One region of the Maridesulfovibrio frigidus DSM 17176 genome, then DNA from elsewhere that is predicted to be linked to it. Evidence: predicted binding sites of a transcription regulator. Region 1 holds the regulator's gene; the other holds the start of a gene.

The links. The regulator sigma-54, encoded in region 1, starts transcription at its own class of promoters, with help from an activator protein. The targets are predictions, from matches to a motif close to CTGGCACGGNNNNTGCTT.
Region 2: the regulator sigma-54 is predicted to act here: its motif matches at 2,257-2,274, upstream of BR06_RS0103460 (flagellar hook protein FlgE).

The regions. Positions count from the first base shown of each region.
Region 1 covers NZ_JONL01000001.1:5,730-10,923, forward strand. Annotated here, with positions in the region: gene BR06_RS0100040 (PTS sugar transporter subunit IIA) at 1-134, opposite strand, end outside; gene rapZ (RNase adapter RapZ) at 175-1,056, opposite strand; gene BR06_RS0100050 (PTS sugar transporter subunit IIA) at 1,082-1,531, opposite strand; gene hpf (ribosome hibernation-promoting factor, HPF/YfiA family) at 1,535-2,077, opposite strand; gene rpoN (RNA polymerase factor sigma-54) at 2,123-3,538, opposite strand; gene lptB (LPS export ABC transporter ATP-binding protein) at 3,904-4,626, opposite strand; gene BR06_RS0100075 (LptA/OstA family protein) at 4,657-5,194, opposite strand, start outside.
Region 2 covers NZ_JONL01000001.1:730,028-735,221, forward strand. Annotated here, with positions in the region: gene hslU (ATP-dependent protease ATPase subunit HslU) at 1-1,177, shown strand, start outside; gene BR06_RS0103455 (tetratricopeptide repeat protein) at 1,363-2,109, shown strand; gene BR06_RS0103460 (flagellar hook protein FlgE) at 2,364-3,959, shown strand; gene BR06_RS0103465 (ferritin-like domain-containing protein) at 4,065-4,541, opposite strand; gene BR06_RS0103470 (aminotransferase class I/II-fold pyridoxal phosphate-dependent enzyme) at 4,936-5,194, shown strand, end outside.

The DNA of each region.
Region 1 (5,194 bases):
TTGGTACCATCGACGCTAAGAGGCAACACGTTATCCTGAGGACCAACAATCAACTCGGCGGCCTCGATTAGTGCCTTGCCGAAGTTTCCATGAGTTAAAATCACTATTCCGACTTTATTTGCTTCCGTGTCCATTGATATTCCTAATATTAACGTCCGCAACTAAAGTACGGCCTTATTCTAAATTTATATGCTTATGTTCAAGATTTGCAGAGTACCCACTATTCTTGAGTGTGGCAAATATGCGTTCGGCCACTGCAACCGACCTATGACGACCGCCAGTGCAGCCGACAGCTATTGTCAGTCGATATCTTCCCTCTTCTGCGTATAGAGGAAGAATATACTGAAGGAAATCTAAATATTTCTCAATAAAAATAGATCCTGTCTTTGACCCTAACACGTAATCAGAAATGGCTTTATCTTTGCCAGACAAGGGTCTGAGTTCCTTTTCAAAGTAAGGATTAGGTAAGAATCTTAAGTCCATAACCATGTCCGCTTCCGTCGGAACATCGTGTTTAAACCCAAAAGAAATAACATTAACTCTAAGACCGGAAGCACCTTCAGTAAGCTCAGACCACTTTTCCTGAATGCGGCGTCTGAGATCATGAATCGAGTAAGTGGTAGTGTCAATTACTAAGTCGGAAGCTTTGCGAAGAGGTTCAAGAAGTGCCTTCTCCTCTTCAAGAGCCTGCTCAAGACCAAGTTCTCTTGATTCGAGAGGATGAGGCCTGCGAGTGGTGGCGTAACGCCTGACTAATTCCGGCAATCTTGCTTCAAGAAAAATGAGACTCGGACAAACTCCGCCTGAACCTAGTTCCATACAGGTGGACTGCCATTCACCAACGAAATCTTGTTGCCGTAAATCCATACCAAGTACAAGTCCTCGATAATCGTCATCCTTTCCTGTAAAAAGCTGAACGAGCCTAGGCAACATACTTGCCGGAAGCCCGTCAACGCAGAAAAAACGTAAATCTTCGAAAACTTTTAAAACAGTAGATTTACCTGCACCAGATAAACCACTGACAACTATAACGGGAAATGCGCCATCTCTATCCACCTAATCCCCCTCCACTACGGCCTCATTAAGTAAGATTGAGCAGACCAAGCAATTCTTGCTGGTCCTTCGCGCCCTTGAATGCATCTCTGAATGCTTCATCTTTTAGTTGTCGGGATATCTGAGCAAGAACTTTTAAATGAGTTCCTGTCCCTTGCTCGGGGGCCAGAACCATAAAGAATATGTGACAAGGCAGCATATCGAGGGCTTCGTAGTCAATTCCACGACCACTTCTACCAACAACCACAACTATCTCATCTAAACACTCTAATTTACCGTGGGGGATGGCAATGCCATCCCCTATACCGGTAGTTCCGAGTTTTTCGCGACTCATGAGGACCTGGAGAGCTTCTTCGACATCAACCTCAAGCCCTTTGGCTTTAAGAGTTGAAACCATTTCTCTCAGAACTCCGCTCTTATCAGAGCTAGCGAGTTCATAAACAACAAGTCCCTTATCCAAATTATCATTTATTATCATCAGTTAGTATCCTGGATCAATCAATCCAAAATCGCCATTATTGCGACGGTAAATAACATTTATAGCTTCGGTATCAGCATTTCTAAAGACGAGGAACTCACTAGTAAGAGTCTGAAGCTGCATTGCGGCTTCGTCTACAGACATAGGCTTTGGCACAAAGTGATCAGTCTCAACAATAGTAGGTTCGTTATTCTCTTCTTCTGGCTCAGGGTAACTAAGAACGTCCATACGAGCAGGAGCTGTGTCCCTACGCCTGTGACTTCTCATCTTTTCGCGCATGCGTCTAAGCTGCACTTCAAGCTTATCAAGAACCAAATCCACGGTAGAGTACATATCTTCAGAGGCTTCGTAGGCCGAGATATGAATGTTATCAGTGCTTAAGACCACTTCCGCAACGTGCCGAAACTTATCTACTGACAAATTTACCTGAATATCAGTATTGTCCGGGTTTGTTATAAACTTATCAAGCTTACCAAACTTAGCGTTAGCGTATTCCTTCAAGTGGTCAGAAGCGTCAAAGTTCTTAAAGGTAAATGCAACATTCATACGGAACTCCTTGAATAAAGGGTGAATATGCTCTCTACTGAACTGCTAGAATACTTTTTTCCTCTTCGATGAGGACAGAATTCCCATTGCAGTCCGGTACTTAGCTACAGTCCTTCTGGCGATGTTGACCTCAAGTTTGTCCTTGAGCGTCTCGGCAATTTTTTCATCACTCAGAGGTTTTTTACTGTTTTCATCGCCGATCAACTGTTTGATCAGAGCCTTAACCGATTCGGACCCGACCTGAGAACCATCATCAAGTCCGAGTGCACTATTAAAGAAAAATTTAAGTTCATAAATCCCATGTGGAGTCGAAACATACTTACTGGTAGTTATTCGACTAACTGTTGATTCATGCATTTCAATATCTTCTGCCACCTCTTTGAGAATAAGCGGTTTAAGCTTGGTGACACCACTTTGAAAGAACCCCCGCTGAAACCTTACAATGGAATCCAAAACCTTATAAAGTGTACGCTGCCTCTGATAAAGACTCTTCATAAGCCACTGTGCAGATCTCATCTTATCCTGAAAATACTCTTTATCTTCACCCTTGGTTGACGCCAGAGTCTCTACATAAAAAGAATTCATCTGCAACTTTGGAAGACCGTCCTCGTTTAAGACTATAACAAAGTCTCCATCATATTCATACACATATGCATCCGGACTGACATAGAAAGAATCTCCCCCTGAAAAGCTTGCCCCTGGTAGAGGATCAAGAGTCTGCATCAGATCAAGATAACTCTTCAGGTCCTCCATACTGAGCTTAAACTTTCTTGCGAGAGGCTTATACCTTTTCTTCTCCAGATCTTCCAAATGATCTTTGACAAGAGAAACCAGTATAGGATCATCATCAAGCTTCAAAACCTCAAGCTGAATCAGTAAACATTCCTGAGGAGTACGAGCTGCCACTCCGAGAGGATCAAATCTTTGTATTCGAGAAAGAACATTTTCGACATCTTCGATTTGAGCGTAACAGGTTTCGCAAATTTCATCCAACCCTATCCGCAAATATCCGCCTGCACTGAGATTACCTAAGATACACTCACCAATGACCACTTCCTTCTCAGTAAAATCAGAAAGACACATCTGCCATGCGAGGTGTCCCTCGAGAGAAGTCTGCTTTGTTAGTCTAGCCTCAAAAGACATCCCCTCTTCCTGAGATTCAGACTCGCGAGTGCCTGCCTGCTTGGAAGTACTCGAAAACTCACCGAGATAATTCTCCCAGTCAGCATCACGTGAAATTTCTGCTTCTTCAGCAGTGGCAGTGCCGGATTCAGCATCCGCACTGTCTGTGCGTTCAACAGCTTCGGCTTCTTCCAGTATCGGATTTTCAAGAAGCTCCTGCTGAACAGTATCGAGCAGCTCCAATCTGGAAAGCTGCAACAACTTAATAGCCTGCTGCAACTGAGGTGTCATCACCAGTTGCTGCGAAAGCTTGAGTTGTTGTCTAAGTTCCAGTCCCATAATTCTGTGCCACCCTATGATACAATTAAAAGTATCTTTTAAACTTTTTAAACCGCTGAATAACGTTCGCTCAACAAATCTTTAAAAAAAATATTATTTAATTGGATTTGTTCTTGATTAAAGTATGCCACACTCCAGAAACCCATGCAAGAAATAGTACAGATTTATCCGTAATTTCAGGATATTTTAATCTTATGCAATGTACATGAAAAAACTGTACCAATGTTCGGGCTTGCTGTAAATCAGCAAACCCAAATTTTATGAATCGTGAGTATATTTATAAAAAAATAGGGAGAAAATATGGAGAAGATAAGAGAGAAAAAAGGGAGGCAAAAAACATGAAAAAGCTAAGCTGGACGGAGTGATCAGAGACTAAAACTATCCCCTAGATACAGCCTGCGAGCTTTCGTATTTTTAACGATATTTTCAGGTGCACCATTAAGAATAACACGCCCTTCGTATACCAAATAGGCTCGATCACAAATGGATAAGGTTTCGCGCACGTTGTGATCGGAGATCAAAATACCGAGCCCCATATCTTTGAGGGAGGAGATTATGTCCTGAATTTCAATAACGGCAATAGGGTCGATACCCGCGAAAGGCTCATCAAGCAAAATAAATTTGGGGTCATTAATCAAAGCTCGAGCAATTTCAAGCCTGCGACGTTCACCACCGGAAAGATAAAGCGCTGTCTGGTCTGCAAGGCGCAATATGCCAAGCTGATCTAGAAGCTCATCTGCTCTGTTGCCGATTTGTTTACCGGATAATCCAGTATGCTCGATAATTATTTCAAGATTTTTGCGAACAGAAAGTTTCTTGAAAATTGAGCTTTCCTGCGGAAGATAACTAATGCCGTGTCTTGCTCTTTCATGCAAAGGCCAGCGCGTAATCTGATTCTTATTGAGGTACACATCACCGGAAGTGGGCTTCACAACACCGACAAGCATATAGAAAGTGGTAGTCTTCCCTGCTCCGTTAGGACCAAGTAGACCAACAACTTCACCTTCTTTAACATTAAGGCTGATACCACGGACAACTTCTTTCTGCCCGTAGTTCTTAACTAGCTTGGTGGCTATTATCGAAGACATATAATTCCTGTAGAATTGAACATTAAATTACTATGGAGAGACATTATTAGGTGTATAGAAAATAGCCTCTACAGGCTTATTACCACCGACAACTTCTGAACGGTTATCTTTGAGATAGAACTTAATAAGTTCGCCCTGCACAAGATTAGGACCATCCTTAAGCTTCGCGTTACCTTCCATATATATGATAGAATCAGCTACAACATAGGTAAGCGTATCACATGAACCCTTGCGGTTATTCATTACAACCTTAACCCTGCCGTTAGCCACAATTTTTTTAATTTTATCCTGAGTATCTTTAAGAGAATCTCCACCAGCTCTAAGGTGTGCTGTAAGAGTATCAGAAGTGAGAGTAACTTCAAGACGGACAACCTTTACGTCGCCGGAAAAAGTAATGCGGTTCTTATTCTCACTGAAAGTCATTTTCTTAGAAGTAATCTTGATAGGCACATCGTCTGAAGCGCCCGCCACGCGTGCCTTCTTGGGTTTATCTTTTTTAGCTTTATCAGGAGCTACAATCGTCAAATATGCTTTGTATACATACCCGATAATCTTAGCCTCGCCCCCG
Region 2 (5,194 bases), 720 kb from region 1:
GCTTTCAGGTTGTCCATTCTTTAAGGTAGAAGCCACCAAATTTACCGAAGTAGGATATGTAGGTCGTGATGTAGAATCCATGATCCGCGATCTTATGGAAATTGGAATAGCTCTTGTGCGCAAAGAAGAGTTAGATAAAGTCAAAGTTAAAGCTGAAAAGAACGCAGAAGAACATCTTCTTGATCTGCTATTACCTTCATCAAAACCTAAAAATCCAACAATGGCTTTCTTTAATCCCAACGCCAATGCAAACGAAGCCATACCTCTTCAGGAAGAAAATCCTTCGGAAGATACAAACTCCACCCGCGAAAAATTCCGCAAAATGTGGCGCGACGGCAAGCTTGATGAACGTGAAATTGATATAGAAGTTACTGTTCAGGGCGGAACAGGCGTCGAGATCATGTCCATGCCCGGCATGGAAGACATGGGAATGCAAGTTAACGACATGATCGGAAACATGTTCCCTAACAAAAAGAAGGCTCGCAAAGTTAATATTCGCGAGGCCTACGACATCCTTATTCAGGAAGAGTCCGACAAGCTTATTGATATGGACAATGTGGCTGATATGGCCCGTGAACGTGTTGAGCAGACCGGAATTTTATTCCTTGATGAAATTGATAAAATCGCAGGACGCCATGAAAGCAGCGGTTCGACAGATGTTTCCCGTGAAGGTGTGCAGCGCGATTTGCTGCCCATAGTTGAAGGAAGTGTAGTTAAAACCAAATACGGCATGGTGAAGACAGATCATATCCTATTCATTTCAGCCGGAGCATTTCATTACTCCAAGCCTTCTGATCTGATACCGGAACTTCAAGGCCGTTTCCCGCTTCGTGTTGAGCTTCATGCGCTTGGTAAAGATGAATTCTACAGAATTCTCACCGAGCCTCAGAACGCTTTGACAGTTCAGTATAAAGCTCTGCTTGAAACTGAAAAGATCACCATTGATTACAGCCGTGAGGCCCTTGAAGAGGTCGCCGCCACAGCTCAAAAGATTAATGAAGAAACCGAAAATATTGGTGCTAGAAGACTTTACACTATAATGGAAAAGATTCTCTCAGACCTATCCTTTGAAGCTCCTGATAGATCAGGTGACTCCATCATGATCGATGAAGAGTACGTTAAAGAAAAATTGAAAGATGTAATTGAAGATAGAGATTTATCGCGTTACATTTTATAGTTCGCAACAAAGCCAATTATCAAACAAAACGGGGTTCTTATACAAAGAGCCCCGTTTTTGTCTGTTTTTTAAAATTGTGACCAAATATAAAATATGGTATCGCTGTCTAGCATTTAAACAGTACTGTTTCTAACTAGAAGACAAATAATTCAATTCGCCGCAAAAGAAAGGTTACAAAGAAAATTATGAGCACCCCCCCTGACAACAAAGAATCCATCCCTAAGATTGTAGGAACGTTTTCTTCCACCATTAAGCAAGAGATTGGAGCAGGTGCTACAAAACGGAAAGTTGTTCATGAATTTCTGTATTACGCCGAAGAAAATGATAATGGCGAAATTGCTCTCCGCCCATTAAATGATAAATTTGTACCCGCTGGTGACGAACAGATTATAAGCAAAGATGAACTTCTGGAATCCTTCACTGCAGAGATAGAGCTTCACTCTAAATCCGTTTTCCCGGCAATGAAAGAACTGGGTAAATGCTTGGCAAGAGCAGACCGTCAGCGTCAACTCGGAAAACATTTCACTGCGGAAATGGAATATGGAAAAGCCCTCACTATTGACGAAGACAATATTCGTGCAATTTTCGGAATGGGCCTCTGCTACCTTGAGCGTCAGGACGATTCTAAATCAGAGGATCTTTTTAGTAGATTGCTCGAACTTAATGCAGCTTTCAGCACTGAACACAAACATCTATTCAACGATTTCGGTATATCTCTCCGGAAGAACAAAAAGCATGCAGAAGCCATAGAGTTTTACACTAAAGCCTTAAATTTCTGCTCAGACGATGAGAACCTTCTTTTCAATATTGCCCGCAGTTTATACGAAATTGAGAAAAAGAAAGAAGCATGCGACTTTCTTGACCAGTGCCTTGAAATTAATCCAGAATTTAAAGAAGCTATCAAACTCAAGAAATTTATAAGCAAAAACTAGTTCCAGCCTAATTCCTTTTTTTATTACCTACTATTTTTACCTGACATCATAAAAATAAATCCATTTCAACCTTACGAAATGGATTTATTTTCCTACTCCCCCGCCAGTTTTATAAGATAACTCACTGATATAGCAGAACTTGAATTTTAGGCACATACCTTGCTTTACTAATACTAGCTGGATCTTTTTTCCCGCTATAAGGTAAATTGGACCGCGCGGAGTCAATATATGCGCGCCAAGCAAGGAGCTTTCTAATGTCTTTCAGCGCAATGTATGTCGGAGCGACAGGGGTTAAGGCCCACAGTATGCTGCTTCAGCAAACAGGCAATAATATCGCTAACGTGAATACTACTGCCTACAAGAGCGGTGATACGTTCCTAGAGACCCTATACAGCCAAGCTGCTACCGGGACAACTTCTGGCTTAGTTAATGGCATTACCTCCAACTCTCCAGGACAAGTGGGTAAAGGTGTAGCGATTTCTTCTACTCGCATAAATTTTGCGGAAGGAGCATTCGAAACCACTTCCTCGAGTACTGATCTCGGTATTGGAGGAAAAGGATTCTTTAGGGTTGTCGATCAGGATTCCAAAGTAAATCACTATACCCGTGCAGGAAGTTTCAGGTTCGATAAAGAGGGCGTACTCACAGATTCGCACGCTAACGCCCTTCAAGGATACGCCATTGACGCTGATGGTAACATCGGAACAGTCTCTGAAAACGTTGCTCTACCTATGAAAGATGAGCTCAACTCCTCAGGAGAGACTGTCCAAGTGGTTAAGTCAGACCCTAAAGCCACCAACCAAGTCGCAATTAAAACTAATCTAGATCACGCTTCTATAGACCATAGCCAAAATGCAGAGTCTCCTTTCTTCTCGATGCTTGGAGAATGGGACGGCACAAAGGAAATGCCTCTTGGCGTTGACGATTTTGCATATAGTACAGCTCTTCAAATATATGATGAGAGCGGCAATACGATGGACCTGACAGTATATTACGATAAGGCCTCGCCCAGTTCATCAAGCCCAACTGACAGAAGATATTGGGAATATATTGTAACAGTTCCCCCTGGAAATGATGGTAGAGCAGCGACAGATGGTACATCTGGAGCGGGCTTGCTCATGAGCGGAACGCTCGAATTTGCAGGCGATGGAACTCTCATCAATCAGACAGCATATACCTTAAACAGTAATGCTGCTGACCCTAAGGACTTAAACAACTGGACTTTGGCGAACTTCAATGAAGATGGCGAACCCATTGTAAGTGCTACCTTTAAGGGAGATGAAGGAACAGGGACCAATCAAAACGTCGCTGTTAATTTAGGTAGCAGGTCAGCTACAAATGCATGGACGACACCCGGCGGAACTGCCGCGGAAGTGGGCAGTAATGTGTCCTCACTTCCAGGCATGGAAAACGGTCGTCAGGATGCTCTCAGTACCACCAACTATAGTGGATATTCTTCTACAGTCAGCCAGTCTCAGGATGGATTCGGCGAAGGATATTTGCAAAATGTTTCGGTTAACACTGAGGGAATTCTATCAGCACACTTCTCGAACGGACTCAGCACGGATTTGTATCAAATAAACCTATACAACTTTAAGAGTCAGACCGGACTGCGGCGAGAAGGTTCAAATTACTTCTCAGAGAGTCAAGGTTCCGGAGCTGCCATTGAAGGTGTCGCTAAGACGGACGGGATGGGATCTATTCTAGGTAATAGCTTAGAAACATCTAACGTTGATCTGGCTCAGGAATTTGGATCTATGATCCTTACCCAAAGAGGTTTTCAGGCCAACTCCAAGACTATAAGCACCGTAGACCAGTTAATAAATACTACGCTAGGCATTAAGAAGTAATTACGGCTAAACACAAAAAATAAACCCCTTGCTAATTTATCAAATTAGCAAGGGGTTTTATTTTACAATAAGCAAGCCGATGTAGATCACCTAAACATAAAAGGATTATCCTTTAAGTTTAGAAGACAATAAGCGCAAATGACCACGCTCTTCATCAATACATTCTTCTACGAACTGCTGCTCTGCTTCAGGAACCATTTTCTTAAGCTCAGTGAAAAGTAAAATGGTATCTTTTTCAAAACGCATTGCTACTCTTACAGCATCTTCAAAGGAGAAATCTCCAGTTTTGAAAGCTGTAGTGTAATCAAAATTGAAAACATCATGAGAATCAATCAACGCCATTACATAGTGCGCATATTCGTCTGCATCACTTCCCGGTGGAATTTCAATATGCCCGATGCGATCGCGCATTCCCCTAAAAAAAAGCTCGTGTTTAGACTCTTCCTCGGCAAAATAATCAAAAAACTCTTTTGCACCCGGATCTTCCGCTTCGTCTGCAGCAAGCAAGTAAAAAGCCTGCCCTTTCTGTTCAATACGCATAGCGAGCTCAACGACTTCGCTAGCAGAAAAAAAACTTGCCATTTCAACCCCTTATAAAATTAAATTACTTTATTAAAAAAACAACATTACGGACTTTATTAATAAGCACAGCCCAGTATCGTATGTTACTATGAAGTGAATATTAAACATGCTCGCAAAAAGTGCAACCTGAATTGATAATTTACTGCTTACAAAAATCATGTTTTCACAAGTTAGTAACATTTTGATTGTTTGGCTACACGGAATATTGTTTACTTTTGCGATAGAAAGTTTATAAAATAATGTGAGCATATTCTTAGCATGACTCAGAATACGTACATGAACTTAACAGGATCTTCCCTAATTTATAATTGTAAAATCGGTTACGATATCATTAACTATAAATCTCTAAAAAAACTATTCCCCAAAATATTGAATGTTTAACGTGGAGGATTTCATGACCATTGAAACTCACGACGACCCAGCATTACAACTCTTCGTTGAGCAGTCGCTAGAAAAACTGGAACAAATTGAAACAGAGCTCGTCAAACTGGAGAAAGCTAAATCTCCAGCGGAAATTTCTATCGCTCAGATTTACGCCCTGACTCTTGCATTAAAGGAAAGTGCTTCGCTGCAAAATTATAACAACATAAGCCTCATAGCAGATAACATAGGAAAGGTTCTCGACAAGGTTTTCAAAAAAGAAATTACATTTT